3 regions of the Pseudoalteromonas galatheae genome follow, and region 2 is predicted to be linked to each of the others. Evidence: predicted binding sites of a transcription regulator. Region 2 holds the regulator's gene; each other region holds the start of a gene.
What was found. The regulator FliA, encoded in region 2, starts transcription of late flagellar genes. The targets are predictions, from matches to a motif close to CTAAAGNTNNNNNNNNNNNNGCCGATA.

Region 1: a site for FliA is predicted at 5,514-5,540, ahead of pomA (flagellar motor protein PomA). Genes of this name have one in related genera too.
Region 3: a site for FliA is predicted at 9,273-9,299, ahead of CWC29_RS02045 (DUF3530 family protein). Genes of this name have one in related genera too.

Annotation. Positions count from the first base shown of each region.
Region 1 is NZ_PNCO02000001.1:729,621-740,404, forward strand. Features, by position in the region: gene CWC29_RS03160 (ligand-binding sensor domain-containing diguanylate cyclase) at 1-2,112, shown strand, start outside; gene dxs (1-deoxy-D-xylulose-5-phosphate synthase) at 2,196-4,058, opposite strand; gene ispA ((2E,6E)-farnesyl diphosphate synthase) at 4,223-5,122, opposite strand; gene xseB (exodeoxyribonuclease VII small subunit) at 5,122-5,361, opposite strand; gene pomA (flagellar motor protein PomA) at 5,596-6,363, shown strand; gene CWC29_RS03185 (flagellar motor protein MotB) at 6,366-7,295, shown strand; gene CWC29_RS03190 (hypothetical protein) at 7,465-7,986, shown strand; gene CWC29_RS03195 (aromatic amino acid transport family protein) at 8,046-9,248, opposite strand; gene lipA (lipoyl synthase) at 9,407-10,372, opposite strand; gene lipB (lipoyl(octanoyl) transferase LipB) at 10,369-10,784, opposite strand, start outside.
Region 2 is NZ_PNCO02000001.1:1,101,712-1,112,495, reverse strand. Features, by position in the region: gene CWC29_RS04855 (chemotaxis protein CheA) at 35-2,260, opposite strand; gene CWC29_RS04850 (protein phosphatase CheZ) at 2,274-3,050, opposite strand; gene cheY (chemotaxis response regulator CheY) at 3,070-3,453, opposite strand; gene CWC29_RS04840 (RNA polymerase sigma factor FliA) at 3,496-4,230, opposite strand; gene CWC29_RS04835 (MinD/ParA family ATP-binding protein) at 4,233-5,093, opposite strand; gene flhF (flagellar biosynthesis protein FlhF) at 5,086-6,561, opposite strand; gene flhA (flagellar biosynthesis protein FlhA) at 6,581-8,683, opposite strand; gene flhB (flagellar biosynthesis protein FlhB) at 8,767-9,897, opposite strand; gene fliR (flagellar biosynthetic protein FliR) at 9,907-10,686, opposite strand; gene fliQ (flagellar biosynthesis protein FliQ) at 10,689-10,784, opposite strand, start outside.
Region 3 is NZ_PNCO02000001.1:469,360-480,143, forward strand. Features, by position in the region: gene apaG (Co2+/Mg2+ efflux protein ApaG) at 16-405, opposite strand; gene rsmA (16S rRNA (adenine(1518)-N(6)/adenine(1519)-N(6))-dimethyltransferase RsmA) at 389-1,195, opposite strand; gene pdxA (4-hydroxythreonine-4-phosphate dehydrogenase PdxA) at 1,192-2,184, opposite strand; gene surA (peptidylprolyl isomerase SurA) at 2,190-3,482, opposite strand; gene lptD (LPS assembly protein LptD) at 3,498-5,744, opposite strand; gene CWC29_RS02030 (aminoglycoside phosphotransferase family protein) at 5,857-6,852, shown strand; gene murU (N-acetylmuramate alpha-1-phosphate uridylyltransferase MurU) at 6,861-7,553, shown strand; gene djlA (co-chaperone DjlA) at 7,543-8,388, shown strand; gene CWC29_RS02045 (DUF3530 family protein) at 8,397-9,242, opposite strand; gene CWC29_RS02050 (DUF368 domain-containing protein) at 9,355-10,290, shown strand; gene CWC29_RS02055 (2OG-Fe(II) oxygenase) at 10,336-10,784, opposite strand, start outside.

The DNA.
Region 1 (10,784 bases), 370 kb from region 2:
CTTGCGCATTCGGGGAAGGTCGAGCGTCATCATATTGGTTTGAAGACTAACCAAGCCATTTCGGCAATCACACAAGGACCCGGTGGTCAGCTCTGGGTTGCAAGCCGAGAAGGGCTTGGGATCATTGAGCCGAACGACAATTATCAACCAATACTGACGAGTGCTCAATTGAACCGCTCAGTAATACATGACCTTGAGTTTATCGGCGAAAAACTTATCCTCGGTACCGATCGCGGTGCACTTATCTATGAAAACGGTTCACTGCAAAAATTAAATGAAAGAGAACTTAGGCAAAACCCAGTCTTTTCACTTAGCCCATCAAATCGCGGAGGAATGTGGTTTGGTACGGGAAGGGGGCTATACCGGTTAGATTACAAAGGTATAACACCATTTGCCTATAATGCCTTCCTTGGCAGCCAATTCGTTACTTTTATTCAGGACTTTCCGAGGTATGGCTTTATTGGCACGAATAAAGGTGCATATCGCTATAATGAAAAAGGTATTGAAAAAATTGGTGCGCAAACCTCGTTGGACACCGCTTACATCACCAGTATTTTGCATTTAGATACAGTGACTACTTTAGTTGGCTCCCTCAATGATGGATTATTCTATCGCACCTCCGATGGTGACTGGTACCAACTTGATGCCTCAAATGGCCTACCTTATGGCTCAATTTTTTCGTTGCATTATGATAAGAGCAATCAGCTAGTTTGGGTAAGTACGATGAAAGGGGTATATCGCATGCCCGTTGCACAATTTGGCGATGTGATAGAGAGTTTACAAGTTGAGCAAGTGATCAGCCCATTTGACCGGCAGCTTGATGGCAGACCGAGCCAGTGTTGCTCGGGTCTTGGCCATGATGCTGTAGTGGAAACTGAGTCCGCTATTTTTTACCCCAGCTTACAAGGCGTGGTAGAGATCCCCAAAAACGTCCTGCTGTTTGGTGGTGGAGATCTAATGCCTCGATTAGAATCACTCTCTACCCATGACAGAGTATTTAGTACTGAGTCCTTAAATCAAGTTATTCAGCTTAATACTTCAGAGCGTGACTTAACCATTAATTATACTGCAATCGATTTTTACGCGCCGCATAGCATTGAATTTAGATACAAGCTAAAAGGGCACGATACGCAATGGCGTGATGCTCAATCTCGGCGTGAGGCGATTTATACTAATCTACCACCAGGTAACTTTACCTTTATGTTAGAAGTTAAGCGCCAAGGGCAAGATTGGGAGCAGGCGAAGGTGCTTGACTTATCCATCACATTACCGCGCCGTTTCGATGAGACGATTTATTTTAGATTATTTATCACCTGTGCATTTATCTTTATGTTCTATCTGATTTTTTGGGTATTCAGAGCACAAGAAAGAAGAAAACAAGCTGCACTTGAGGCATTAATCGCAGAGCGTACGACAGAGCTCAGGAAAGCTAACGAGAAGCTGAATCAGGTCAATACTCAGCTTAAACTTGTGAGTCACTCAGATGAATTAACGGGGTTACGTAGTCGTCGCTTTCTATTTGATCAGTTACCAAAAGACGTTGAGCATTATCAGCGCAATGCACAGTCATTGCAGGCTCAAAATAAGAGTTTGGTATTGATGATCATGAATATTGATGATTTCAGTAAAATTAATGACTCTTATGGTCCAATTGGCGGTGATAGTTGTTTGCAGCAATTGGCTACGTTATTAAACACACGCACTCAAGGGTCAGACTATGTGGTTCGCTGGAGTGGTGATGAATTCTTATTGCTATTGCGCGATTTTAGCCGAGACTATATCGAAGAATACGTTAGCGACTTGTGTAAAGCGATTGCTGAAACCGATTATCTCTTACCTAACGGCAAAACTACCAAGCTCACAGTGTCAATGGGCTGGTCTTACTATCCGCTACCACTGTTGGGCGGTAAGGTTATTGGCTGGGAGTCTTCGGTGAATCTTGCTGATATTGCCTTGCATCAAGTTAAGCAACGTGGCGGTGATGGCGCGGCTACTATCATTTTTGATGAACAGTTAGATGCGTTTGAGTTTGAGCAAAGTGCGAACATAGAGTCTCAGTTGCAACTATTGCAGGGCAATGGGCTTGCAGACGTTAGGGTGTGGATGAGGTAAGTCTTTAAAACTGCCAATATATCCGATAGTTTGTAGAGAATAAAAAAGGCTTTCAACTGAAAGCCTTTTTTGCAACTTTAAATTTATTTAAGCCAAGCTTTAATTTGTTGGCTTATTCCTTCACTACTTAAACCAAGCTCTGCGTGGATCTCAGCTTGTGAGCCGTGTTTAATAAATTCATCAGGCAAACCTAGTAATTTAATCGGCTTAACGTGCCCTTGAGTCGATAAATACTCACACACAGCAGAGCCTGCACCACCTGCAATGGCATTGTCTTCAAGTGTAACGAAGCGCTCATGAGTTACCACTAGCTCTTCGAGAAGAGCCGTGTCTAAAGGTTTTACAAAGCGCATATCCACAAGTGTCGCATTTAGCTCGTCGGCAACGGTTTGAGCATTTTCAAGCAATGTACCAAAGCTTAAAATTGCAAGCTTTTCACCCTCTCTTACAATTTTTCCTTTGCCAATTTCTAACTCAGCCATGTCTGTACTAATGTCTGCGCTTCCAGCACTGCCTCTAGGGTATCTTACCGCTGCTGGCCTATCTAGGCGATGACCTGTGTAGAGCATTTGACGACACTCATTGAGATCGCTTGGTGCCATGATCACCATATTAGGGATACAGCGCAAGAAACTTAAGTCATATGCGCCTTGGTGTGTTTCACCATCCGCACCAACGACACCTGCACGGTCAATAGCAAACAACACCGGTAGGTTTTGTAGCGCGACATCATGAATGAGTTGGTCGTATGCGCGTTGTAAGAAACTAGAGTAGATTGCAACCACTGGGTTGAGGTCTTCACATGCAAAACCCGCGGCCAGTGTTACAGCATGTTGTTCAGCAATGGCAACGTCGAAATACTGAGTAGGGTACTCTTTTGAAAAGCGCACCATACCTGAGCCTTCACGCATTGCTGGTGTGATTGCCATCAACTTATTATCTTGCGCTGCCATATCACAAAGCCAATCTCCAAACACCTTTGAAAAGGTCGGTGCGCTGGGTTTTGATTTGGGTAAGCTGTGCACGCTTGGATCGAACTTAGGCACTGCATGATAACCAATAGGATCTGCTTCTGCTGGTTTATAGCCTTTTCCTTTTTGGGTTTTAACATGTAATAGTTGAGGGCCTTTCAGATTTCGCATATTGCGCAGTGTATCAACCAAGGTATCTACGTTATGCCCGTCAATTGGTCCAATGTAATTAAAACCTAATTCCTCAAAGAAAGTGCCCGGAATTATCATCCCCTTTAAATGCTCTTCCATACGGCCTGCAAGCTCCTTGACCGGAGGCACGCCAGACAGCAATTTTTTGCTGCCTTCTCGAATGTTGGTGTAAAAGCTGCCGGAAAGGATCTTGGCGAAATGGTTGGTGAGTGCACCAACGTTTTCCGAAATAGACATTTCGTTGTCGTTTAGGATAACCAGCATATCTGGATTGATGTCGCCTGCGTGATTCATTGCTTCAAACGCCATACCTGCGGTCATCGCACCATCACCAATAACAGCGACGGTTTTACGTCCAACTCCCTCTTTTTCGGCTGCGATAGCCATACCAAGTGCTGCTGATATCGATGTACTTGAATGGCCAACGCTAAACGTATCGTATTCGCTTTCTTCTCTGTAAGGGAAAGGGTGCAAGCCATCCTTTTGACGGATAGTATGCATTTTATCTCTTCTACCTGTCAGTAACTTGTGCGGGTAGGCTTGATGACCAACATCCCAAACGAGTCTATCGCTTGGTGTGTTATACACATAATGCAAAGCCACGGTAAGTTCTACAGTACCTAAGCCGGAGGCAAAATGACCGCTACTTTGAGAGACTGAGTTCAGCAAATACTCGCGAAGCTCATCACTGAAGGCGGTTAACTTGTGCTGGGGTAATTGACGGAGTTGACTTGGCTCGTCAATTAACGCGAGTAATGGATACTTGCTACTATCAAGTTTCATGGTATTTATCAGAGTCCTAAGTGAATCTCAGCGCAATTCCTCACGTGGTTCACTTCATAATTATTAAAATTCTTCACTAACTGGTCATGATATTATGTTAGCCAGCGTTTACAAAGTACTTGTGAATATTTTCTTAGCTTGGCGTAGTTATTTTATACGTCAGCTTAATATTCTCGATCTATGATGTATTTTGCTAAATCTGCAAGTATTTCCGTGTTGCCATCGATAACTTTGAGTGCATCTAGTGCTTCATCAATCAATTGTTCCGCTTTCTCTTTTGCTTGTGCGAGACCAAGGAGCGCTGGATAGGTAGACTTGTTGTGTTCCAAGTCAGAACCTTGTGGTTTGCCAAGCACAGAAGTATCGCCTTCTACATCTAGGATGTCATCTCTGACTTGGAATGCAAGGCCGATTGCACGCCCGTATATATGCATTGCTTCACGCGCTTGCTTGGTAACTTGTTCAGGGTTACCGCACAAAATCCCCAACTCTACTGCGCAACTTAAGAGAGCACCAGTTTTTAGCTTATGAATACGCTCAAGTTCAGTAATTGTAATAGACCGATCTGTGGCTGCAATATCCAGCGCTTGACCTCCAACCATCCCCGCTAGACCTGATGCTTTGGCTAGTGCGGAAATCATTTTGATTTGTGCATGATGGCTCACTGTGAATTGCTGATCACTTAATAGTTCAAAAGCCAGCGTTTGCAGAGCGTCACCAGCCAAAATAGCGGTCGCCTCGTCAAATTGAATGTGACAAGTTGGGCGGCCGCGCCTAAGCTCATCATCATCCATAGCCGGTAAATCATCGTGCACCAAAGAATAGCTATGCACACACTCTATTGCGGCGGCGGCCTTGTCTAAGTCTTCTGGAGCAGCACCAAATAATTCACCAGTGCAATATACCAAAAATGGTCGCAGACGTTTGCCACCGTTTTCGATGCTATAACGGGTAGCTGCTTTTATATTTTCTTCGGTATCAAGCGCATTATCAAAATAGTGTAAAACGGTGTTCTCTACACGGGTTTTAGCATGCTGCAGTTTTTCTTTTAATTTTGCTGACATTAGGCTTCGTTATCAAATGGCTGTAATTGTGCTTGCTCACCTTCGCCCATTAAAATAGCGACCTGCTGCTCAGCTTGCTGAAGTTTTTGATTTGATGCTTTTGCAAGCTTAATCCCGCGCTCAAATTGTTTAAGTGCTTGATCTAAAGGCAAGCTACCATTTTCCATGTCCGCAACGATTTGCTCCAGTTCTTGCATAGCTTCTTCAAAGCTCAAGTTATCTGGTTTTTTTACTGCCATATATCACACCGACCCGTAAAGTAAAAGTGTGGCAATTTTAGGGGGATTGGACGTCAAGGTCAAAAAAACCAGTGACTTTTTGATCTGTCCGAGTATCGGCATTACAAGATCTGCTATAAACTCGCATTTTAAACTCTTTTTAATATAATAGTGTTAAGTTGTAGAAAAACTTGCCGATAACTCAAACAACAATAACTGCGTGATTTATCACAAATAACTTCCCCCGGAGGACATGTGGATTTAGCAACGGTAATAGGGATCCTGGGTGCCATAGGTTTGATTGTAATGTCAATGGTATTGAGTAGTGATGGCCAGATCGCTATGTTCTATAACACGCCTTCCGTCGTTATCGTATTTGGTGGTTCAATTTTTATCGTGTTGTCCAATTTTACGCTTGGGCAGTTTTTCGGTATTGGTAAGGTGGCCGGGAAGGCCTTCATGTTTAAGATTGAAACCCCTGAAGAGCTGATTGAAAAAGCAGTTGAGCTAGCAGATTCTGCGCGTAAAGGTGGTTTTTTAGCGTTAGAAGAAGCTGAAATCCCCAACCAATTTATGCGTAAAGGCGTCGATATGCTAGTCGATGGTCATGATGCTGATGTTGTGCGTGCTACATTGCAAAAAGATATTGCCTTGACGTCTTCAAGGCATGAATTAGGCGCAGGTTTATTCAAGTCCCTAGCGGATATTGCGCCTGCGATGGGGATGATTGGGACACTTATCGGCCTAGTGGCGATGTTGTCTAACATGGATGATCCAAAAGCAATTGGACCTGCTATGGCCGTTGCGCTTTTAACAACTTTGTATGGTGCGTTTTTAGCTAACGTGGTTGCGATCCCTATTCAGGTAAAACTTGAACTCCGTAAAGATGAAGAAGAACGAAATCAGCGACTTATCTTGGATGCTATATTAGGTATACAAGATGGCCAAAACCCGAAGGTCATTGAAGGTATCTTGAAGAACTATTTGCCTGAGTCTAAACGTGGTGCTGAGGCTGAGGAATAATCATGTCAGATGAGAACGAATGTAAATGTCCCCCTCCAGGTCTTCCGGCTTGGATGGGAACCTTTGCCGATCTGATGTCATTGTTAATGTGCTTCTTCGTACTACTGTTGGCTTTTTCTGAAATGGATGTGCTGAAGTTTAAGCAAATCGCCGGTTCGATGAAGTTTGCTTTTGGCGTACAAAATAAAATTGAAGTAAAGGATATCCCAAAAGGTACCAGCGTTATCGCGATGGAGTTTACTCCAGGAAAGCCAGAGCCGACACCGATTGAAACTATTCAACAGCAAACGGTAGAGATGACGCAGCAGATGCTCGAGTTTCAGGCTGGTGATGAATCTTCTGCGGGTGGTCGGCAAGAACAGCGTGGCAACAAGCGTGGTGGTGAATCAGCCAGTACTGCGCAGGAAATGGCGTCAACGCAAGCAATTGCATCAGCGGATCAAGAACAAGTTAATGAACTTGTGAAAAAGATTGCGCAGCAGCTAGAAAAGCAAATTATGGATGGTGCAATTGAGCTTGAATCGCTAGGGCAACAAATCATTATACGCATTCAGGAGAATGGCTCTTTCCCAGCAGGTAGTGCATTTTTGCAGCCTAAATTTGAGCCTGTGGTTGAAGAAATTGCAGAGTTACTAAAAGATGTTCCTGGTGAAATCACTGTGTCGGGTCACACCGACGATTTTAGAGTGACGAACGAGCTTTATTCGAATAACTGGGACTTATCGGCAACTCGAGCTGTGGCCGTCGCAACTGTGATGGAGCGAGTTCGTGGTTTTGATAAGAACAGAATGGTCGTGGTTGGACACGCAGATACCAGACCGCTTGTTCCCAATGAGAGCAACGCTGATAGACGGCGTAATAGGCGCGTTGAAATCTCTATCTTACAGGGTAAAGCGAAAGAGTCAGACCCTATTGAAGTGAGGCAAAATTAATTACAGTTTGTTGCCAAATTACCGGGAATTCGCTAAAGTTCTAGCTGCTCTACATACTCTCGATAAGGATAAAATGATGAACATTAAAAATTATAGATTACCTGGTGATAACGGCTCCGGCGGTGATGATGAAGCTGAAAAAAAGCCAAGTTTGACAAAATAATTAATTATGTGGTCCGCGTGGGAGCCTGTTAGGCTCTTCTTTGTTGAGCATAGCGTTTGGGTGTCTTTCATCGCGGTTGTTCTGTGCCTCGCAGTTCGTGATATAAAAGCGTTAAGGTATGCAACTTTAATTGCGCTGTTTTATGTCTTGGGAGTTCTGAATTCTGACTTTATTAGGGCGGCTGATCCCGATAAAATTTATCGGTATATCTATTGGGCTTTTTCAGACATTGTCTTTATGGCAATTATTGCTTATTGGGCTGTTAAAGATAAGATGTATCTTTGGCAAAGTATTCTTGCCCAAATAATCATTATTCCGGCTCCGCTATTACAGTTTTTTAGACTTGTCGACAGACATTTTATGGATCTTTCCTATTCAACTTACCTGTACCCCACAGTTATCCCTATGGTTAATGTGGCTACTCTGTGCTTAGCATTTGTGCCAGTGTTTACTTTTTGGAAGTTAATGCAAGATAGAAAAGAAGCGAGACTGGCTAGGGAACACAGTCTAACAGAAACTACTAGTTAATCTGAACCTTGGATAATTAATGCTTTTCCAAGGTTCAGATTAATTTGCTGTTGTTTTGTTTACCCTAAACTAGGAATAAGGCCAGCCATTTGCATCAGCTGGGAAGCAATGATCATTACACCGAAAGCGGCTGCAAGCCCTAGCCCAAGCGTACCACCTTTAACCTGATATCCATCATTGCCTCTAGCTTTTCTCTGTTTCCAAACCATAGCAACTGGCAGAAACACCGCCAATACCACCAATGCAATCGCTGCGTATCCCAGTGCCATGATAAAACCTTTGGGATAAAAAAGGGCAAACCCTAGCGGTGGTAAAAAGGTAATGAACGCCGTTTTTATACGGTCTTTCTTGGTGTCTTGCTTTTTAAAGGTATCAGCAAAAAAGTCGAATAAACCAAGGCTTACACCCAAGAACGAAGTCGCGAGAGCAAGATCTGCAAATATAGTCACAAATAACTGTACGTTGTCGTTGTGTGCGATAGACGAAATACTAGTGACAAAACCCGGCAGTCCCTCACTTGCCATTAGGCTCTCTTGACCCATAACACCTTGGCTGAGCAACTGCCAGAACACATAGATGATAAGCGGGAGGGCAGCACCAAACATCATTACTTTACGTAGTTGGCGGATATCTACACCCACATACTTAACGATTGATGGGATTGAGCCATGAAAACCAAAGGAAGTAAAAATGACCGGAATTGCTGCAATTACCAGCCCTTGTTCTACCGGCATATCGATGAGGTGTTGGCCGTGAACATAAGGTGTTAAAATAAAGAACAAACTCGCGAGCACAATAACTTTAATAGTAAATAATAACTGATTGAGCTTATCAACTGTACTTGTGCCTAATGTCACTATGGTCGCTATGATAACAGCAAGCAGTACAGAGCCCAGTTGAGGGGTTATGCCATCACCTAACATGCCGACAAGTTTGGTTTGAAGCTGTGCGCCGCCACCTGCGATATAAGCCGCACATAAGGCATAGAACAAAAAGACCATTGAAAAGTTAGCGACATACTGCCCCGTTTTACCAAGTAAGTTTTTTGCTAGTGTATTTAATGTTGCGTCTTGATCTGCGTATTGATGTACTTCCAGCATAAGCAATGCAGTATAGGTCATTAATAACCATGTGATTGCTAATAATGCGATAGCGGTAGAAAAGCCAAGTCCTGCTGATGCAATAGGGAGGGCGAGCATACCTGCGCCAATTGTAGTACCTGCTACAATCAGCATGCTGCCCAAAGTTTTATTCTTAAGCACGTTTTGCCCCTGATTATTATTATCTGGTGAGGCAAGATATAACGAATAGCACGGAATTGAAACCGTTTTGCTGTTAATGGCTGTTAGACGGGGAATTACGGATACAAAAAAGCCGTATAGGAATACGGCTTTCAAAACAGTGAATATAATGGCACTGTTTATTTTACTTCTTTACCCGCGGCTTGCTGATCTGCATGGTAGCTAGAGCGCACAAATGGTCCGCAAGCGGCGTGGCTAAAGCCTATCTCGTCGGCATATTCTTTTAGCCCATCAAACTCAACTGGTGGCACGTAGCGTTTGACTGGTAAGTGGTGCTTTGAAGGTTGTAGGTACTGGCCTACGGTAAGCATATCTACGTTATGCTCGCGCAAGTCTCTTAATACTTCTTCAATTTCAGAGATTTCCTCGCCTAGTCCAACCATCAAGCCAGATTTAGTTCTCACTTCTGGGTGCATTTCTTTAAAGCGGCGTAGCAATTCAAGTGACCACTTATAATCGGCACCCGGACGCGCTAGTTTGTAAAGTCTTGGTGCTGTTTCAAGGTTATGGTTGAATACATCCGGTGGGGTTTCGCTTAAGATTTCAAGCGCTCTATCCATACGACCACGGAAATCAGGTACGAGAATTTCGATTGTAATACCTGGATTGTGCTTACGGATCTCGCGAATACAGTCGGCAAAGTGTTGTGCACCACCGTCGCGCAAGTCATCACGGTCAACAGAGGTAATAACAACGTAGCTTAACTTCATGTCTTTAATCGTAAGCGCAAGCTTTTCCGGCTCTTGTGCATCAGGTTTTAGTGGACGACCATGGGCCACATCACAGAATGGACAGCGGCGAGTACAAATTGCACCTAAAATCATAAAGGTTGCTGTACCGTGATTAAAGCACTCAGACAGGTTAGGGCAAGATGCTTCTTCACAAACAGAGTGTAAACCGTGCTTACGCATTGCTTGTTTAATGCCATCGATACGTTCACTTGATTTTGGCAAACGGATCTTTAACCACTCAGGCTTTCTCAGCATTTCTTCGCGTTCTGTTGGCATGACTTTAACTGGGATCAATGCCATTTTTTCTGCATCGCGGAGCTTTACCCCTGGCTCCATTTTGACTGGTTTACTCATACGTTTTCAAACCCTTCAGTGTATTCGACATGCTCAGCATTAATGCGTTTTAGCATGTGTTTTACCAGACCAGCCCCCGCATCAGCGACGGTTTGAGGTCCATTAATTTCGCTACTTTGCACCATATTCATGCCCGCATAACCACACGGGTTTATTCGTAAAAATGGACCAAGGTCCATATTAACGTTGAGTGCGAGACCATGAAACGAGCAGCCACGGCGGACTCTAAGTCCAAGAGATGCTATCTTGCTATCGTTGACGTATACACCCGGCGCATCGGCTTTAGCGTAAGCTTCTATCCCATATTCTTTTAGGGAGTCGATTATACTTTCTTCTAGCCAAGTGACGAGTTCACGTACCCCTATTTTCAATCGTCGTAAGTTGAGCAATACATAAAGCATTTGTTGCCCTG
Region 2 (10,784 bases):
TGCTGCTCTAGAATTCGAACTACGCCTAATAAAATTAGGCGTAGTGTTTTAATAAGTTGGGAACATCAAGGATTAGCGCAATGCCACCATCGGATGTGATAGTAGCACCGGCCATACCTGGTGTACCTTGTAACAATGCATCTAATGGTTTTATTACAACTTCCTCTTGACCTATCAGAGAATCGACCACAAAACCGACTTGCTTGGTACCAATTTGCGCAATGACGACATGGCCTTCCGCCTTTCTCATGCTCCTGTTGGCACCTTTCACTAACCAATGCTCAAGATAAAACAGCGGGATCGCTTTTTCTCTCACGATGATAGTCAGTTGACCATCAACCACATTCGTTTTAGTCAAATCTAAATGGAATATCTCGTTCACACCAGCAAGTGGTAACGCAAATGTTTGCTCACCCACTACCACCATCAAGGTAGGCAAGATAGCCAATGTAAGCGGTACTTTTATCTCTAATACGGTACCAACACCCAGTTCTGATTGGATATTTACCGAGCCATTCAATTGCGTGATCTTCGTTTTAACAACGTCCATCCCGACACCACGGCCTGAAATGTCTGAAATTTGTTCTTTCGTTGAAAAACCTGGTGCAAAGATCAGATTATAGGCTTCAGTATCAGACAATCTGCTCGCTTGGTCAGAATCAATAACTCCCTTATTGATAGCTATTTTCTTGAGCTTTTCAGGATCCATACCGGCACCATCATCACGAATGGTAAGAAGTATATGATCTCCTTCTTGTGATGCAGATAAGGTAACGGTTCCCATTCTTGCTTTGCCCGAAGCTTCACGTACATCAGGCATTTCAATACCATGATCCACTGAGTTTCTAACCAAGTGAACTAATGGATCTGCAAGCGCTTCAACAAGATTCTTATCTAAATCTGTCTCTTCACCTTGTAAAACTAAGTTGATCTCTTTTTTCAAGCTTCGTGCAAGATCTCGTACAACTCGAGGGAAACGGCCAAAAACCTTTTTGATTGGCTGCATCCGCGTTTTCATCACGGCGCCCTGTAAGTCTGCGGTCACTACATCTAAGTTTGAAATGGCTTTCCCCATGGTTTCGCTATTGGTGTTATTGGCTAAGCTAACCAATCGATTACGAACCAACACCAATTCACCAACCATATTCATGATTTCATCAAGACGTTTAGTATCAACTCGAACTGTAGTCTCAGCTTGCGCAGCAGGTTTCTTTGCAGCTGCAGGTGCTGAGGCTTTTGCAGCGTCAGGCTCTTTTTGTGGTGTAGGAGCTGCAGGCTTAATTTCCGCTTTAGGCGCAGGCTTCGGGGCTGGTTTCGGCGCTGGCGCAGCTTTAACTGGCTCAGGTTGAACAGGTTTACTCTCTGACGCTTTTGCGGGCGACTCATCCACTGCTTTAGGTGCACTCCCTTTACCGTGCAGCTCGTCAAGCAAAGCTTCAAATTCATCATCAGTGATTTCTTCATCACCAGCAGGCGCATTCCCCCCGTCGGTTGAAGTTTGCTTAGCTTCAGATTCACTGGCTTGCGAAGTCACCGGGTCTTCTGTATTTGGTGCACTACCAAATTTACCAACACCATGGAGTTCATCTAAAAGGTTATCGAATTCATCATCAGTGATGTCACCATCATCCGAGGTTGACACAGTTTCAGTTTTAGTCGCTGGAACTACAGCGGGACCATTACCAGCGCCATGTAATTCATCTAGCAGATTTTCAAACTCTTCTTCCGTTATCTCATCAATGCCTGAACTACTATCAGTATCTGAGCCAACATCTGCATCGAATAAAATATCATCTGCATTTAAATCCGGCACCAAAGGTTCTGGCTCAGAAACAGGTTCGTCAATCACCTCATTGACTTCGTCTTCAGAAGCGGGCTGGCTAAGTTTGTGGAGTGTTTCAAGCAACACAGGATCAGCAGCTTCTGGCTCCTCCCGGTTTTGAATACAAGCGAACATTTCGTTGATAGTATCCAAAGATTGCAAAATAACATCCATCAATTCCGAAGTTACTTTTCGCTGTCCTTGTCGTAATACATCAAACACGTTCTCCGCACCGTGACAGGCATCAACCAGTTCAGTCATACCGAGAAAACCAGCCCCACCTTTTACGGTATGGAAGCCACGGAAAATCGCGTTAAGAAGTTCTTTATCTTCAGGATTATTTTCTAGTTCAACAAGCTGTTCAGATAACAGTTCTAATATTTCACCTGCTTCAACTAGAAAGTCCTGCAAGATATCTTCATCGACTTCAAAGCTCATACACACTCTCCAACTAGAAGCCTAAACTAGATAGCAAGTCATCGACTTCGTCTTGACCAGAAACCACGTCATCTCGCGATTCAGCGTCAATAATTGGACCTTCAGGTCCAGACAATTCATTACTGATAGTCTCAGTTGTTTTTATTTCATTTTCATTCGTTTTTTCTGCAACGGCAGGTGCTTCATCTGAAGTGCCAAACACAGTTAGAAGGTGAATGAGACTATCTTCTACTTCCCTCACAAGCTCAATAACACGACGGATAACCTGTCCTGTCAAATCCTGATAGTCTTGTGCCATCAGAACGTTGGTCATTAAACCTTGTAATTCGTCTGTCCGTGTCTTTGAAGTCTGCATAAAGCTGTCGAGATCATGACACAGAGATTTAAACTCACCGAGTTGAATATCCCTACTCATCAACCTATCCCAAGTGGGCTTTATTTGCGCTAACTCATCCGCAAGATTCTGCGCAAGAGGTAAGCTTTCTTCGACTGCGTCCATCGTTTTGTTTGCAGCGCTTTCCGTCATTTCCATAACATAATTAAGGCGCTGCTTTGCATCAGGAATAGCCTCTGTTGTGAGATCTGCAAGCCGAGTATCTAGTTCAAAGTTCTTTAAAGATTCGTGCAACTGACGAGTTAGCTTTCCAACTTCTGCAAATAGCTCCGATTGCTCTTTGTTAGCAGCTTCTAAAATCAGCTGGTCAGCTTTTTCTTGTTCACCCTGCTCTAAAAGCTCGACAAGTTGTTTTGCTTGTTCAAGTGTAATTTGAGGCGCAGCATTTACAGACATAGGCCATATCCCCTTGCTGTTAGCCTAGTCGCTCAAATACTTTTTCAAGCTTAGTTTTAAGCGTGCCAGCTGTAAACGGTTTGACAATATATCCGTTAACTCCAGCTTGCGCTGCTGCAACTATTTGTTCCTTTTTCGCTTCTGCGGTAACCATCAACACTGGAATGTGCTTAAGTTTTTCATCCGCTCGTATTGCACGAAGCAGATCAATACCTTGCATGCCCGGCATATTCCAATCAGTTACTACAAAGTCAAACTCCTGATTTTGTAGCATCGGAAGTGCTGTACTACCATCATCAGCTTCTTGAACATTGGTAAAGCCTAAATCTCTTAATAGGTTTTTGATTATTCTTCTCATAGTAGAGAAATCATCAACCACGAGAATTTTCATGTTCTTATCCAAAACTTCCTCCAGTGAGGTTCGAACCCAACTATTTTATGTACTCTAATTTATCCAGTCATTGATTTTAGCTTTAAGCTTTATCATTGCCTGACCGTGAATTTGACTTACTCGAGATTCACTAACATCAAGAATGGCGCCAATCTCTTTTAAATTCATTTCGTCGTTATAGTAAAGTGACAAAACTAAAGCGTCTCTTTCGGGTAACGCTTTGATCGCATTTACTAAAGACTCGTTAAAACGCTCATTTTTAACGTTATTAAACGGTTTGTCTAGCGCAAAATCGCTGTTTGCAGGGGTTATCACATCTTCATCAACCCCAAGATCCTCAATCCCGATGACTTTGCTTGCATTTACATCATGTAAAATATGATGGTACTCATCTAGAGATATATCAAGTTTTTCAGCGATTTCAGTGTCTTTTGGTTCTCGACCAAGGAGAGATTCTAGCTCGGAGATAGCTTCAGCCACCATTCGGCTATTTTTATGTACGGAACGCGGAGCCCAATCGCCACGGCGAATTTCATCCAACATCGCGCCTCGAATACGGATCCCCGCAAAGGTCTCAAAACTAGCTCCTTTAGTAGCATCGAAATTTTTAGATGCTTCAATCAACCCAATCATCCCCGATTGGATGAGATCGTCGAGTTGCACACTTGCCGGAAGTCGAGCTATCAGGTGACACGCCACTTTTTTCACCAGTGGAGCATGCCGTTCGACCACCTTGTGAAGATGCTCTGAAGTTTGATATCCCGCAGCTCTGTTGACCGGAGAAGCCATAATCACCCGTTTACAAGTTGTTCAATGAAAAATTCTAGATGACCGGAAGGTTGATGAGGAATTGGCCATTTAACTGCTTTAGCGGCAAGCCCCTTAATCGCAATCGCGGCTGGGGAGCTCGGAAATAAATCTACGATAGCTCTTTGTCTACGAGAGGATTTACGCATGTTTTCGTCAAACGGTACGGTGGCCACTAACTCCAGTGCTACATCTAGAAAACGATCTGTAACTTTTGAAAGTTTAGCAAATAATTCTTGCCCTTCACGCATGCTGCGGACCATATTGGCAACAATTTTAAAACGATAGACACCATGCTCTCTGCTTAACACTTTGATCAATGCATAAGCATCGGTAATAGAGGTTGGTTCATCACACACGACGACCATCACATCCTGTGCAGCCCGAGAAAAACTCAGGACCATATCAGAGATACCTGCTGCGGTATCAACAATTAATACATCGAATTGAGTGTTAAGTTCGCTAAAAGCGCGAATAAGCCCGGCGTGTTCTGCTGGAGTCAACTCTACCATATTTTGAGAGCCAGAGGTCGCCGGTACAATTTTGATACCTGCGGGCCCCTCTACAAGAATTTCATCAAGTTCACACTCTCCCGACAACACGTGCGACAGATTTTTTTCTACTCGAAGACCTAACATTACATCACAGTTTGCCAAGCCCAAGTCCGCATCCAGAACTAGGACTCTTTGTCCTTGTTGACCCATAGCGATAGCAGTATTGAGTGAGACATTAGTTTTACCCACCCCACCTTTACCACCGGTCACGGCTATTACTTTTACACCCTGGTTGCTATTTTGACTCATTCTACGCAGGCCACTTGCTTGATCTAAAACTGTGTTAATCATACATTCCTACTGACTCTGACGCTACTGGTACACGTCGAGAGTGCTGTGCTTTTATTCTTTTTAAATACAATTGCTCAGCCTTTTTTACTAGCTTTTGAGCATTTGCTACGCGAATGTCTTCTGGCACTCGCTGACCGTTGGTAAGATACCCTATTGGCAAGCGATTTTGAATCGCTATGCTAATTATCTCACCTAAACTTAGACTTTCATCAAGTTTTGTGAAAATACAACCGCTTAAATTTACTTTTTTGAAGTGCCGTACGGTTTCTTGTAACACATTCATTTGTGCTGTTGCACTCAGTACTAAGTAACTACGAATATCCACTCTTGCGCTACGCATAAGTGTATTTAACTGTTCAGTTAAGCGCAAATCTCTTTGACTCATTCCCGCCGTATCTATTAATACTAGACGTTTATTTCGTAAATGATAAAGCACTTCTGCAAGTTCATTTGCATCTTTAACTTGTTTAACTGGACAACCAATGATTCTACCATAGGTCGCTAATTGCTCGTAAGCACCAATTCTATAGGTATCAGTAGTTATCAACGCCACTTTATCTGCACCGTATTTTTGTGCGCCTAGCGCCGCTAATTTTGCGACCGTTGTGGTTTTACCAACACCAGTTGGACCCACCATAGCGAATACGCCACCTTGGCGGAGAATATCATTGTTAGTGGTGTGCATTTGGTTTATCACCATGTTTAACAAGGCATTCCAAGCTTCTTTACGAGAAACATCATCAGGGATAAAGCATGCCATTTGTTCAGCAACATCTTTGTCTATGCCCATTCCTTCAAGACGGTCTACAAGACACGCGCGGGTTGGATCACGACGAGCCATTTCTTGCTTCATTAGTCCTGATACTTGATGCTCAAGTAATTGACGAATTGCGTTCATCTCTTCACGCATTGCACTCATTTCGTCAGGCTTGGCATTTAGCTCGGGTAAATCATCACCAAAACCATTGTCCAATTCATCAGACTCTCCCCACTGCTGTGGTTGCTCAAAAGCATCATCCTCGAAGTCAAAAGATTGGCGGCGAGATTGCTGTGGCTTCGCTTGGTATGCCGGAGCTTCAGTCTGTGCCTTGCGTTGACTGCTTAACATTTGCTCAGTATCAATACCCGACTGTGAGAACATAGAAGCAAGTTCTGGTGAACGGGGGCGTGGTGCTTGGCGCTCAAGCAATGCTTCTAAGCTATCAGCTACTTGTGCTTGTTTTACAGGCTGAGCTTGGCGAGGCTCAGGACGGACAAAGCGAGTCTGAGCTTCACTAGGAGTTGCTGTACGGGTTGCTGGCGCTTGCTTAACCGGTGCAGCGGCACGGTCATTATCAATTGCTGCGACGATTTCAACACCATCCGCTAACTTTTTATTTGACATGATGACAGCATCAGCGCCAAGCTCTTCTTTCACTTCATTCAAAGCCGTACGCATATCTTTTGCGAAGAAACGTTTAATTTTCATGTTACAGCCCCTTTATCCTCTATTGTCCAACCGAGCTCACTATCTTGATTTGTCTTTCTTCTGGTACTTCTTGATATGACATCACTCGAAGCCCTGGAATTGTATGCTTAACAAATCGAGACAGCACACTTCTCAACATACCTGAGGTTAATAAGATGGACGGCTCCCCTAGCATTTCTTGGTTGTGATGTGCTTCTCTTAATGATTCTTGAAGCCTCTCAGCCAAGCCAGGTTCAATACCTGCCCCCTCATCACCTGCGTTCTGAAGTGACTGATGCAACATCTGTTCCAACTCAGGCGCCAATGTTATGACAGGGATTTCTTCTTCGCTCCCAACTGCATCTTGGACTATTAATCGACGCAGTGAAATTCTCACTGCAGCAGTTAGTACATCTGGGTCTTGGCTACGTGGGCCATACTCAACTAAGGTTTGCACAATCGAACGCATATCTCGAATCGCAACGCCTTCGTTAAGGAGGTTTTGTAATACTTTTACTACGGTAGTAAGCGGTAAAATATCTGGCACTAAGCCTTCAACCAATCGTGGGTGACTTTTCGCTAGCATGTCTAATAAATTTTGTACTTCTTCATGCCCAAGAAGTAGTGACGCATTATTCGTTAATAATTGGCTAATATGTGTTGCCACCACAGTTGCAGCGTCTACTACTGTGTAGCCAAGTGAATGCGCTTCATCCTTTTGGTCTGGCTTGATCCAAACCGCATCTAAGCCAAATGCAGGATCTTTCGTCTCAATGCCTTTAATCGGTCCAAACACTTGACCTGGATTAATTGCAAGTTCGTCTCCATGCTTTAGTTCGCCAGTCCCCGAGCCAACTCCCATTAAAGTAATGTTGTAGGCATTCGGATCCAGCTCTAAATTATCGCGAATATGCACAGGTGGTACCAAAAAGCCAAGTTCCTGAGAAAGCTTTTTACGCACCCCTTTAATGCGACTGAGAAGCTCACCGCCTTGAGCTTGGTCAACCAGAGGAATGAGGCGATAACCGACCTCTAATCCTATCACATCAACTGGTTGTACATCGTCCCAACCAAGTTCTTTTTGTTCCTGCTGTTGACCACCTTTTGCGGAAGGTCCTTTCGCAGCTTGCTCCGCTTTTTCAATCTCAGCTTTTTTCTTTTGTTGATTCGTGTAATAGGCAATATAACCAAGTAAAACACCCAAGCCTAAAAAGGCAACATGTGGCATGCCCGGGACGAGTCCCATAGTGATCAAAATACCTGAAGCAATAGCCAGCGACTTTTCATTACCCAGTTGGTTCTTAAACTGATCACCCATGTTGTGCGATTCATTTTGACGCGTTACGACAATTGCAGTACCTATTGAAAGTAAGAGAGAAGGAATTTGCGCGACCAGACCATCACCGATAGTCAACATGGTATATACTTCCATCGCATGACCAAAGCTTAAATCATGCTGGATCATCCCAACGAACAGGCCACCTATTATATTGATGGCAAGGATCACGATACCTGCAATAGCATCACCCTTAACGAATTTGCTTGCACCATCCATTGAACCGTAAAAATCGGCTTCTCTAGTCACTTCTTCACGACGAGCTCTAGCGTCATCCGCAGAGATAAATCCAGCGTTTAAGTCCGCGTCGATAGCCATTTGTTTACCAGGCATAGCATCAAGGGTAAAACGTGCGGATACCTCAGAAATACGGCCCGCACCTTTGGTAATTACAACAAAGTTAATAATTATAAGGATCAGGAATACAACTAAACCAACAGCATAGTTACCACCAATCACGACACTACCAAAGGCCTCAATCACTTTACCGGCAGCATCGCCACCATTATGACCTTCAAGTAACACGACTCGGGTACTTGCGACATTGAGTGCCAATCGCATGATTGTGGCGATCAGTAGCACCGCTGGAAACATGCCAAATTCAAGTGGCTTTAACGTATAAACGGTCACCAATAGCACCACAAGCGCTAGTGCAATGTTGAAGGAAAATAGAATATCGAGCAAAAAAGGCGGCAATGGCAAAATAACCATACCGAGTGCTGCAAGTACCAACAAAGGAGTACCAACACCCTTAGCATATTCTTTTTTATCTCGATTGAGTTGTTGTAAAACCGCTTTAAATTCCATAACTTAACACAAGCAAAAAATTGACACACAGCAACTACTGCAATATGTATTCCAATAAATTACTGATTCTATAGAAGCGACCTTTAATGTTTTAAATCATCAGGGATAGGTAAATTACTGCTAAGTGCCGTAGGCCTTTTCCCCTTACCCTTTTTGAAACGATTGAGCTGAAATACGTAAGCAAGCACCTGAGCGACCGCTGTGAATAACTTCTCAGGAATTTGATCTCCCACCTCGGTCGTGTGATAAAGCGAGCGAGTTAACACTGGCGACTCAACAATGGGCACATCTCTACCTTTCGCTATTTTTCGAATCTGCATCGCGAGCTCATCAACACCCTTAGCAATAACAATAGGCGCCCCCGCTCGTTCGGTATCGTATTTTAAGGCAACGGAATAATGAGTAGGGTTAGTAACGACAACATCTGCATCTGGCACATCTTGCATCATACGCCGCTGTGACATTTCTCTTTGCGTACGACGGATCCGTGCTTTTATTTGCGGATCACCTTCTGAGTTTTTATATTCATCTTTGACTTCTTGCAGCGTCATTTTGAGCTGCTTATGGTGATTATAACTTTGATAAGGGGCATCAATCGCTGAAATAATAATCATGGTGCAACTAAGCGCTAAGAACATCCAAGCGATAATTTCTAGCGCATGCTCTATACTTGATGGGATTTGCTCGATACTCAAATGCAATATTTCTTCAAAATACATATTGATAAGCAAAATGGCAAAGCCTGCAACTAACACAAATTTGAGAATTGACTTTAATAGTTCAATCGCAGCTTGAGGGCCCAACATTCGTTTAATCCCTTTCATTGGCGACATTTTACTCGCTTTTGGGGCAGCCGCTTGCCAAGAAAAGTTAAAGCCTCCAAGTAAAGTGTTTCCAACGACACCTGCTATTGCAATTATTAAAACAAACATCGCCATCGGAAATATTAATTCTGAAGCAATCTCTGCCCATACTGCGAACATTTTTGTTGTGTCGTAGGTTTCGTTGCGGTTCAGTGTAAGCATTCGCCCCATGACATTATATAACCCCTTACCTATTCCTGGGCCATACATCAATAAGGCGATGGCGGAAAATAGTAGAACAAAGGTCGTTCCTAGTTCCTTTGAACGGGCTACTTGACCTTTTTTCCGAGCGTCATCTATTTTCTTCGAGGTCGGTTCTTCGGTGCGCTCTTGACCGGAATCTTCTGCCATCTCAGACTCCTATACCGTGCACCCAATTAGGTCGCACATCAGCTCTATCATTTTAAGCCATTGAAACTCAAACTGTGCTAAGAAATTTCCTAGCGTCGCCCAAATAATGGTAAGCCCTGCAACTAAGGTAAATGCAAACCCAACAGAGAAAATGTTCATCTGAGGCGCGGCTCGAGTCATGATCCCAAATGAAATATTGATAATCAACATTGCAGTTAGCGGAGCCAATGCAAGGGCAAGAGCCGTAGAGAACATCCACCCCCCCCAATTAACTATTCGCCAGAAGTTGTCCACCGCCCACCAGTTACCGGCGATGGGAAAGCTCTCAAAACTATACACCACCATTTGTATCATCATTAGATGACCGTTATAAACAAAAAACAGTAATGTCGCCAAAATCAAATAAAATTGACCAACAGCAGGTACACTTAATCCGTTTGCAGGATCTACAACCGAGGCAAAGCCAAGACCTGTTTGCATCGCAAGTATTTGCCCGGCAATAATAAAAGTATTCAGCAGTAGCAATGAACCAAAGCCAATAGCAACCCCTGTAATAAGCTCCTGAATAACAACTAAAATCATCGAAAAGGAGAACAAATCAGTAAACTCTGATTTGGGCAAAACAGGCACTACGGCAAAGGTCACAACAACAGCAAGCGCAAACTTAATTCTAGCAGGGACGCTCTGAGCCCCAAGACCAGCCATTACCATGATCATTGAACTTATTCTCACCAATGGCAGTAAGAAATCACTCAGCCATTGCATGATTACCGCAAAGGTGAACTCCATGGTTAGCCTGCAATTTCAGGAATACGCATTATCAAGGAGGTAAAATAGTCCATGAGCTCCTGAGTAAGCCAATGGCCACCAACGATCAACGCAAAAAT
Region 3 (10,784 bases), 630 kb from region 2:
ACAATAAAAACGATATTAATGCAAAATATTTGGACAGGAGAGTCTAAATACATTGATTGGCGCTTTAAACTCGGTGCCAAACTCATTACGCATTAAATAATAGCCTTCCATCGTACCAACTGGGGTATCGAGTACCGCGCCGCTGGTGTACTGATAGCTTTCACCAGGACGAATGGTAGGCTGCTCACCAACAACACCATCGCCTTCTACTTCGGTCTCTTTGCCATTCGCATCGGTAATGAGCCAATAGCGACTATGTAGCTTAGCGTTACATAAGCTATGGTTTTTGATGGTAATTGTGTAGGCAAACACATATTTGTCCTTTTCAGGCTGTGATTGCGCTTCAACGTAAAAGGTCTCCACCGATACTTTGATCGGTGAGCCAATATTAGTTTGAGTTGTCATATATCCAATTTGCAATTTCAATAAACTGGTTAAGCGACAGATTCTCAGCGCGAAGCGTAGGGTCGATACCTAAGTTTCGCAACTGCTCTTCGGTTAACAGGTTCGATAAGCTATTTCTTAGTGTTTTGCGACGTTGATTGAACGCTTCCAAACATACAGTATTCAAAAGTTTAGTGCTCTTAGCTGTACGTTGTGACGGATCTTTTGGGATCAATCGAACAACGGCCGAGTCAACTTTTGGTGCAGGTTTAAAGCAATGTGGCGGTACTTCAATCACAGGAATAGCGTGACAATAGTACTGCGTCATTACGCTTAAGCGGCCAAAGGCTTTGCTACCCGGGCCCGCAACCATGCGGTTAACCACTTCTTTTTGCAGCATAAAGTGCATATGCTCGACTTGATCGGCAAATTCAAATAGGTGAAATAGCAAAGGGGTTGATACGTTGTAAGGTAAGTTACCAAAGATCTTTAGTTTTTCCCCTTCTTTGATTAAAGAAGAGAAGTCAAACTTCATCGCATCACCTTGGTGAACTGTTAATTTAGGTCCCAAAAATGGATGATGGATCAAGCGCTCGGCAAGATCTTTATCGAGTTCTACAACGGTTAGGTGACCACTTAAATCACAAACTGGCTCAGTGATAGCACCCAAGCCAGGACCGATCTCAACCAGATTGTCTTCAGGTTTTGGGTCGATAGCAGTTACTATCTTGTCGATAATATTGTTGTCATTTAAGAAGTTTTGACCAAAGCGTTTACGCGCTCTGTGTCCGAGATGTACTTTATCTGTCATGCATTCTGTGCTTTTTTGGTTGCGAGCTTAATTGCTTCGCGGATCGCTAATTCAAAACTACCCACTTCAACATCACCAGAGCCGGCTAAATCAAGCGCTGTACCGTGATCGACCGATGTGCGAACAAAAGGTAATCCTAGGGTGATGTTTACTGAGTTTCCAAAACCTTTATATTTTAACACAGGTAAGCCCTGATCGTGATACATTGCAAGCACAGCATCAGCATTATCTAAATATTTAGCTTGGAAAAGGGTGTCAGCTGGCAGCGGTCCAACCAAGTTCATGCCTTGTTTATTCAGCATTTCCAGTGTTGGCTCAATGGTTTCTATTTCTTCACGACCAAGATGACCACTTTCTCCAGCGTGCGGATTTAATCCACAAACTAATACTCTTGGTTGTTCAATACCAAACTTGGTTTGTAGGTCGTGATGTAAAATATGAATGACTTTGCTGAGACGCTCAGGCGTTATCGCCTTTGATACATACGCCAGTGGGATATGCGTCGTTACTAGCGCTACACGCAGCCCTTCGGTTGCGAGTAGCATAACGACATCAGCGGTATCAGACTGCTGTGCAAAGTACTCAGTATGACCGCTAAACGAGATCCCAGCTTGGTTAATTATACCTTTATGAACAGGGCCCGTGACTACCGCTGCGAATGTCCCATCCATATTTTTTTCAGAGGCAATGCGCAAGGTTTCGAGCACATAATGGCCATTAGTTTCATCTAATTGACCAGCGATCACTTCAGCACCTTTGTCTACTTGAAGGTAGTAAATGGCACCAGCGGGTGCCGCTTCAGGCGTAGCATCACTATCAAATGGCAGTAACTTGATTTGCTCACCAAGTTCTTTGGCACGTTTTTCTAGAATGCTTTTATCAGCCACCGCAACCAACTGAGCAGGCCATGCATGCTGAGCCAGTTTGATAACAAGATCTGGGCCAATACCTGCAGGCTCACCTGGTGTAATTGCGATTCTGAGTGTCATAGCCGTTATTCCGTTTCGATAATTTCAATATGCGCTTGGTCACGCATTTCTTTAATCCATTTAAAGCTTTCTTCTTTAAATTTACGGTTAAACAGCAGACGGTGTGCGCGATTTAACTTGGCTTGTTCTGTTTTATCGGCTACGCGTTTATCTAGCAGTTGTACTATGTGCCAGCCAAATGTACTTCTAAATGGTTCACTGATCTGATCTTTTTCTAGCGACAACAAAGTGTCTCTAAACGCTGGTACGTATGTAGTCGGATCTGTCCAATCGTATTCACCACCTTTAAGTGCAGAGCCTGGGTCTTCAGAATATTCTTTAGCCAGTTCTGCAAAGTTAGCGGTACCTGCGCGCAAGTCTTTTACAAAGCCCGCTAGCATCGAGCGTGCTTTTTCTTCACTTAGGATAATTGACGGCTTGATTAAGATATGACGTGAACGCACCTCGACAGTTTCAACAACTTCACGACCACGAATATCTTGTACTTTTAGAATGTGGAAACCCGCGCCTGAGCGCAGTGGACCAACGATGTCATCTTTTTTCGCGCCTTTAATCGCTTCAGCGAACAAGGTTGGCATTTCGTTAATCCCCATCCAGCCTAGTTGACCACCATCTAGCGCTTTTGAGCCGCTCGAGGAGGCAATTGCGATACGCTTAAATTCTTTGCCTTCGTTCAAAAATTTAATCACGTTATCAGCACGCTCACGAGCGTCTTCAATCTCTTCTGGGGTCGCTTTGTTTGGGATTTTAATCAAGATATGGCCGATATCGTATTCTTCTGAGTTACCTGTTTGCTCACTCAAGATTTTTTGTAGGTTAGTAACCTCTTGAGGGCTAATATAAATACGGCGATCAACGCTAGCACGACGCACTTGGCTTGTGGTTATTTCTTTACGGATCTCTTCTCGATATGCCTGAAAGCTTTCGCCACTCGCTTCCACTGAGCGACGTAAGTCAGCGATAGTACCGCCTTGATCTTGGGCAATATTTGCAATGGTCTGGTCTAATTGTGCATCAGAAATTTGCATTCCCATGCGATCACCCAATTGCAACATTAAAGATTGTTCAATGAGTTTATCGATGGCTTGCAAGCGTAATGTTCTATCGCTAGGAAGTTCTGTACCTTGCTGCTCAGCCTGTTCTTTAACACGATTTATTATTTGATCGACTTCACTTTGTAAAATTACACCATCATTAACCGTGGCAACAACAGTATCTAACTTTACACGCTCGGCATGTGCTTGAGTAAACAGGCCTGCACTTAATGAGGCCACTAATAACAACTTTTTTAAATTCATACGGCTTTCTAAATTCTATTTATTCAAAAAATACGGTCTACGGTAACCAAAAATACCCTGTTGAAGGAGTTTACTCGCATCACCACTGCTTTGGCTTCCAAGCCCTGTAAGGACAAATTTCAGGCTGAAGCCAGAATCAAACACTGCTTCATCATTGGTAAGTGTTTGGTTTAAGTTTGTTTCAATTTGACGATTCGCAGTCACCTGAATGGCCCAACAACAAGACTGATATTGAACACCCACAAAGGATTCAACGCTTCTGTTTGCTGTCATATCACGGTGATAGCTTGCTACAAATTGCCAGTTATCGTCAATTGGTAAACTTGTAAATAGACCGACTTGGTCAATTTCATAGTCTGAGACATCATTAACATAACGATGGTTCAATTGTACTAACTGCTTGTTGTCTCCTTTATAGTCCAAGGTAAAGTGAGACTGCACTAACTCTTTGCTATCCACGTCATATTGTACCCCACCCGAAAGGTACCACCGCTTATGCCAATGTAACATGGATTCGGCGGCAAACAGTGCATTATAGTTAGTATCATCAGTAAACAGCTGTTCAGAAGGCTTTACAGATGACTCGAGGTAAATGATTTGACCTGCACTGAAGTTAAAGCGTTCGACATTACTGCTATCGAATACACGAGTGGTTGCCCCCACGGTGAATTGGTTGGCTTCTGCAATACGGTCATAACCTGAGTAGCGGCGTGCTCTAAACAGACCAATGAAGTCATCTTGTAACTTAGCCGTGTCGTACCAGCCAATTTGGCTTTGCTCTCTGTGCGGTGTGTAAAGGTACTGAATTTGTGGCTCAAGTGTTTGTGTACCTTGTTCAAAAAAGAACTCGGTACTGCGTTCAAAATTCAGTTGTCCATGTACTCGTAAACTTGGCAAGGTACGTGTGACGGACTCTTCATAGTCTGTATCGGGGGCATCTATATTTTGTTCGTAGCGAGTGTGAAGTAGACGTGCTTCTGAGGTAAATGACCAAGCGTAGTCGCTGCGCGAAAAAGACACGCGAGGTTCTAAATGTAACCTCGATGCTTCAGAGATTGCCAATGTATCATTTTGAAAATAGGCAAACTCACCCTCAAAGTCCCAATCGAGGCCAACAAGTTCATAACTGTCACGTGTACGGAAGCTAATTTGCGGTAGTGCAGTGTAGGATTCTCTATGATCACCCAATACTTCAAAATCTTGCAGTTTTAAGTCAACCAACCAGTCGTCACCTAGATAACTCAAACTGCCAGTACGATACAATTGGGTGTCGGTTTCGTTGGCGTACTCGGATGTTAAGTCAGTGAGGTAGTTATCGTCACTGACATTGGTGACATCAACAAATGCGCGCCATTTATCACTTAAATAGCTTTTTTGTTGCCAATGCACTAAATAGCGATCGTCTAGCTGCGGCTCTGAATCATCCTTACTGAGATATTCCACCCCGATTTTACCTTGATGTTGTTCAGTTAGATATCTGAACTCGGTAATAAGCTGAAATCCTTTATTGGCCATGTATCTTGGCGTTAAGGTCGCATCATAGTTAGGGGCTAGATTGAGATAATAAGGGGTGATCAGCTCTAAACCAAACTTATTCGAGCTAGAAATTGTTGGCGTCAGCAAGCCAGATTTTCGTCTATCATCGATTGGAAACGTAAAGTAGGGTAAATAAATAATAGGCGTGTCCATAATTTTGAACACCGTATTATAGGTCTCACCCCAACCGTCTTCACGAGAAAGTACAATACTGCTTGCCTCGATACTCCAAAATGGGTCATCAGCAGGACACGTGGTAAAGCTGGAGTTGTCGAGTGAAATTTTGCTGCCAGAGGCATGCAATTTCTCTGCACCACCTCGGCCCTGCTGGTCTGTTAATTCATATTCAGCACCAAGCAAGCTCACGGTGTTAGCATTTAAATCCGCGAATAGCCCATTACTGTGAACTTTGGTAAATTGATCACGATAGAGTAGTGGTCCAGAAGCGCTGAGCAGGCCTTCTTTTTTATCGATTAGCGCACGTCTAGCTTCTAAGCTCATGGTTTCAGTGTTAATCACCACATTGCCAGAAAACTCAGCACTATCAGTACCTTGTAGTTCTAAGTCATCGGCAACGATATCAATGGCATGTTTGGGCAGCGAGGCTAACGGCTTCCAGTTTTCTGGCTGCATATAGTCTTTACATTGTGCGGTGACAATGTTCGTATTAGCAAAAGCTGTAGAATGAATAGCGGATAATACAGCCAAGCCCCAAATTTTGCGCATTTAATAACCTATTAGCTGAGCATTTAATAATAAGCTCATCATGATAAATGAAAACTGTCGGAAATACAGTAGCATTTAAATATTTACAAGTAGAAGGTGTAATAGTAAATCCATGAATAGTCAAAACCAGCGCGTCGAGTTTATTCAGCAAACACTACAAAGCGACGATTTTACATGTGAGGCTATCACCTCGGATGCCAGTTTCCGCCGTTATTATCGCGTCAAACAACAAACGAAGTCGTGGATCTTAATGGAGACACCGGTCGATAAACTCGATAATGCCCCTTTTATTGGTTTAAATACGGTGTTTGCAAAGCAAGGGCTCAATGTGCCACAAATCCTTGCGCGTAAAGAAGAGCAAGGGCTGTTACTGTTACAAGATTTGGGTTCTGAGCATTTGGCCGATAGGTTGGCATTGCCTTCTCGGCTAGAGGACTATCGTGCGTTGATAGCGCTTATTCCTAAAATAGCCAAAACACCAAAGAGTGAATGGATGAAACCCTATGATGCTGGGTTCGTTGATATGGAACTTAATATCTTTTATGAGTGGCTTGTAACAAAATGGCTTGGCTTAACACCCACCGAATATCAACAAGTGCAGTGGCATAATGTGAAGTTGAAACTCGTTGATGCGATGACTCGTCAGCCGCAGGTTACGATGCATCGAGACTTTCATAGTCGCAACCTGATATGTCATCAGTCTCAGTGGTATCTCATTGATTATCAGGATGCGGTACAAGGACCTGTCACTTATGATGCGGTTTCTTTGTTGCGGGATTGTTATACTCGCCTTGATGCACATGAGTTAACTGAGCTTCAGCAACATAGCTTTGATTGCTTAAAAGCGGCAAATTTATTAGGCGGTATGGATTTTAGTACCTACCAACATTACTTTGACTTAACGGGGATGCAAAGGCACCTTAAAGCGGCCGGAATTTTTACTCGCCTATTGCAGCGAGACGGCAAAGGCGGGTACTTAGAAAATATTTTGCCAACCTTACACTACCTCGTTGAAGTGGCGAATAAGTATAAAGAATTTCAGTGGCTTGCAAGCTGGCTAGAGAATGACATAATGCCTCAAGCTCAGGCCAAATTAGGCACAAAATAGAAGTAATAATGAAAGCGATAATTTTATCTGCTGGTCGTGGTAAACGTATGATGCCACTGACCGCAAACCAACCAAAACCTATGCTTAACGTTGCAGGAAAACCACTACTAGAGCACCATCTCGAGCGCTTAAAAGCGGCTGGGATCTGCGATATCGTGATAAATCTTGCATGGCAAGGTCAGGTGATAAAAGACTATTTCGGTAATGGTAGTCAATTTGGTGTCAATATTGAGTACAGTGATGAACCTGAGGGGGGATTAGAAACCGCAGGTGGAATCATTCAAGCTCTGCCGATGTTATGTGAACAGGATGACAGCTTTATTGTACTCAATGGCGATATTTTTACGGACTATGATGTTAGCAGCTTGGTGCAGTTACAGCTCGGCAGCGCAGCAGAGGGCCATTGCGAAGCGCACATTGTATTGGTAGAAAATCCCGAACATAACCCTGAAGGCGACTTTTGTCTTGCCCATCAGCCGCTCAATCAGCAAAAGTATACCTTGTCCGGCATTGGTAAATATCACCAAAGTTTTTTTGCCGAGCTTGGGGCTGGCTTTATAAAACTAGGGCCGTTGCTGCGCAGTGGGCTTGAGCAGCATAAAGTTTCTACTGAACTGTATTTAGGCGCATGGGACGACATCGGCACGCCGGAGCGACTAAAAATGATCAATGATAAGTTAGGATATAGCGATGTGGGGTAAGTTATTAGGCACAATTTTCGGCTTTTTATTTGGTCGTTGGTTAGGCGCTATTTTAGGTTTTTATCTCGGCCATTTATTTGATAAAAGTTTGCGTCAGGATTTTGATAAGGTCGGTGGCTTTCAAGGTTTCATGAAAGGTGAAGATTTACATGAGCGCCAAGCTTTGTTCTTTTCCAGCTGTTTTTCTGTGATGGGACATATTGCAAAATCTAATGGTCGTGTCAGCGAAATCCACATTCAAGCCGCGTCTGCATTTATGAGTGAAATGGGCTTGCAGGGTGAAGAGCGAAAAGAAGCGCAACATGCGTTTACAGCGGGAAAAAGCGGTGACTTTTCGATAAAAGAGGCTGTGACTGATTTTAAAGAGGCTTTTGCTAGACGCTATGATTTGAGACAGCTGTTTTTAGAAATTCAGATTCAAATGGCATTTTGTGATGGTCATGTGTCTGACGCGGAGAAGGCCTTACTTAAACAGGTTAGTAAGTATTTAGGCTTTGCAGAAACCCACTTTTTATTCCTGCTAAAGCGCTACCAAGCAGAATTTGAATTTCGCCGCTCGCAGGCGTCGGGGAGATCGCAACACCAACACCAGCAACAGGGCGGCCGTCAACCGGCATCACAAGATAATGGCTTAAACCGTGCTAAAGCGCTGGCTGTACTGGGGTTGAGTGAAGAGGCCAATGAGCGTGATATCAAAAAAGCCTATCGCAAATTGATGTCGCAGCATCACCCTGATAAATTGGTGTCACAAGGCTTGCCTAAGCATATGATGGAAGTGGCAAAGCGCAAAAGCCAAGACATTCAGTCTGCTTATGAATATTTAAAAAAGAGCTAACCTGAAAACTATAAGACGCTTAAAAAGCCGAGTAATTCCTTTCTGAGTCTTTGATGTTGGAGAGGATCGGTTTTTTCTCCAAAAAGCTCCCGTTGGCGATAATCAAGCTTACTATTCTTTCTTGCCCAGCGCGCTCTATCCTGCGTATTATCGACCACAATTGGATTGTCAAAACTGTAGTAAACATCCAGCAAAGCAGGGCTTATCAGAGAAAGGTTGGATGCCAGATGCTTTTGCCGTGTTGCATTAGGCAATTGTGGGCTAACAACGGCAAATGCATCTATACGTAGGTTGGGCAGTGTTGCTAAATACTCACCGAATAAACCTGCGCTATTACCAAATGCGACAACCACCAACTTTTCTGTTTGAGTCATGGATAGCGTGTTATAAAGTACCTCGAAGCGGCTGACCAAGGCCATTTTATATTCATCGAGATTTGATTCAGAAATGGGTGAAATCAGTTTCTGAACAGGCTTTTCAGCGTCGGGGAGCACGATGTCTTGCTCCAGCAAACTCGGTGCATAAGAAAGATCGGGCGGAGTGAGGGTATAAGTATCATAACCATCGTCGCTTAATCGCTTTGCAAGAAAGCTTATGCCGCTGTTATTGAGCGGTGGAGTTTGCATGTCGGGCAATAAGATCACGATGCCTTCGCGAGCGGCTGCCATATATTCTTGATGAAACACATAAAAGCTTTCATTTTCACTTTCCAGCTTGATTAGCTGCGATGGCTCGTAGAAGCGATTAGCGTCTTGCTGATAAAGAGAACCAAGCGGTGCTGCATCAATGTGCTCTGCTGCAAAAGTCGTGATGGATATAGAGGTTGCGAGTAATAAAAGCGTTCTTATGATCATGGTACAAGCGCATAAAACATCATAATTTGTTATCGACCAGTTAAGTGAAAGCTTTAGCTGTCGCTATTTTTTGGGTTAAACTGCTCGGCAGTGAAAATGAAAGGAGAAATTTGTGCAGTACAAAGATAGCAAACGAGACTATCTCTTTATGTTTTTAAAAGGGGCTGGAATGGGCGCTGCGGATGTGGTCCCGGGCGTTTCTGGTGGTACCATCGCTTTTATTACTGGTATCTATGCACGTTTTTTAAATGCCATTAAAAGTGTAAATTTACAGGCCTTGAGCACATTGCGCCGTGACGGTCTAAAAGCCACTTGGCAGCACATTGATGGTGGCTTCTTACTGGCGGTATTTTCTGGTTTGCTCATCAGTGCAGCGTCTTTGGCGAAGGTGATCACTTATTTATTGGAGGCACACCAAACACTGGTATGGTCATTTTTCTTTGGTCTTATCGTCGCATCTTTTATCTATGTTGCAAAACAGGTCTCTCATTGGAGTGGCCAAAATATTATCGCCTGCGCAGTCGGTGCTATCATAGCTTTTGCTATTACTTCCCTTTCACCGGCTGAAGCGCAAGCATCTCATTGGATGTTTTTTATTTCAGGTGCTATCGCCATTTGCGCGATGATCTTACCTGGGATCTCAGGGAGCTTTATTCTACTGTTGCTGGGTATGTATGGCCATGTACTCAGTGCGGTGAACCAGCTTGAATTTGGCTTAGTGAGTCTATTCTTACTCGGTTGTATTGTGGGGTTAATGTCGTTTTCGCGTCTACTCAGCTGGCTATTGGCGCACTATCAGCAAGTAACGTTCTCGCTACTAGCTGGCTTTTTGCTGGGCTCGCTTAATTTATTGTGGCCTTGGAAACAAGTGCTTACGACTTACGTGAACTCCAGTGGTATCGAAAAGCCATTGAGTCAGGCCAACATTCTGCCTGCGCAATACAGTACGCTGTACGGTCAAGACCCGAATACGCTGGCATGTATTGCGCTTGCCGTCGCTGGCCTTGCGTTGATCTTAACCATCGAAAAGATAAGCGAAAAATATTAATAAAATAGACATCTAGAACAATAGATACGTAAGCTCAACGAACGCCTATATGTCTATTGTTCTAAACCATCCCGTGACAGAGAGTCGCGGCGCTTTTGCAAATGGCGCGACGTAAGTCACAGAATGAATTTTACTCACATCGAAAACCACCAGTGAATTAAACTTAGGTGCATAACTTTTAGTGGGTGTGCCATCGGGTTCAAAAAACTGCAGTAGCCCGCCCCAGTCAGGGTGCCAACTTTTGCTTAGGCTGAGTACATAGGCATAAACCCGGCCCTCAGCTTCTACAATATCATTATGTCGCGTTAAATACTGGCCACCTATAAAGCGCGTTGCTTGGGCTGAGGTACGGATAATATTCTGGCTAGAAATTGCTGAAAAGCACGACTGTATAGCGTTACTGTTGAGATCACTGTAGAGCCTTTGCAGAGTCTCAGGGCTTGAGGATGCTATGGAATGGCGGCCATACATAAAACCAACACCACGCGAAGCAT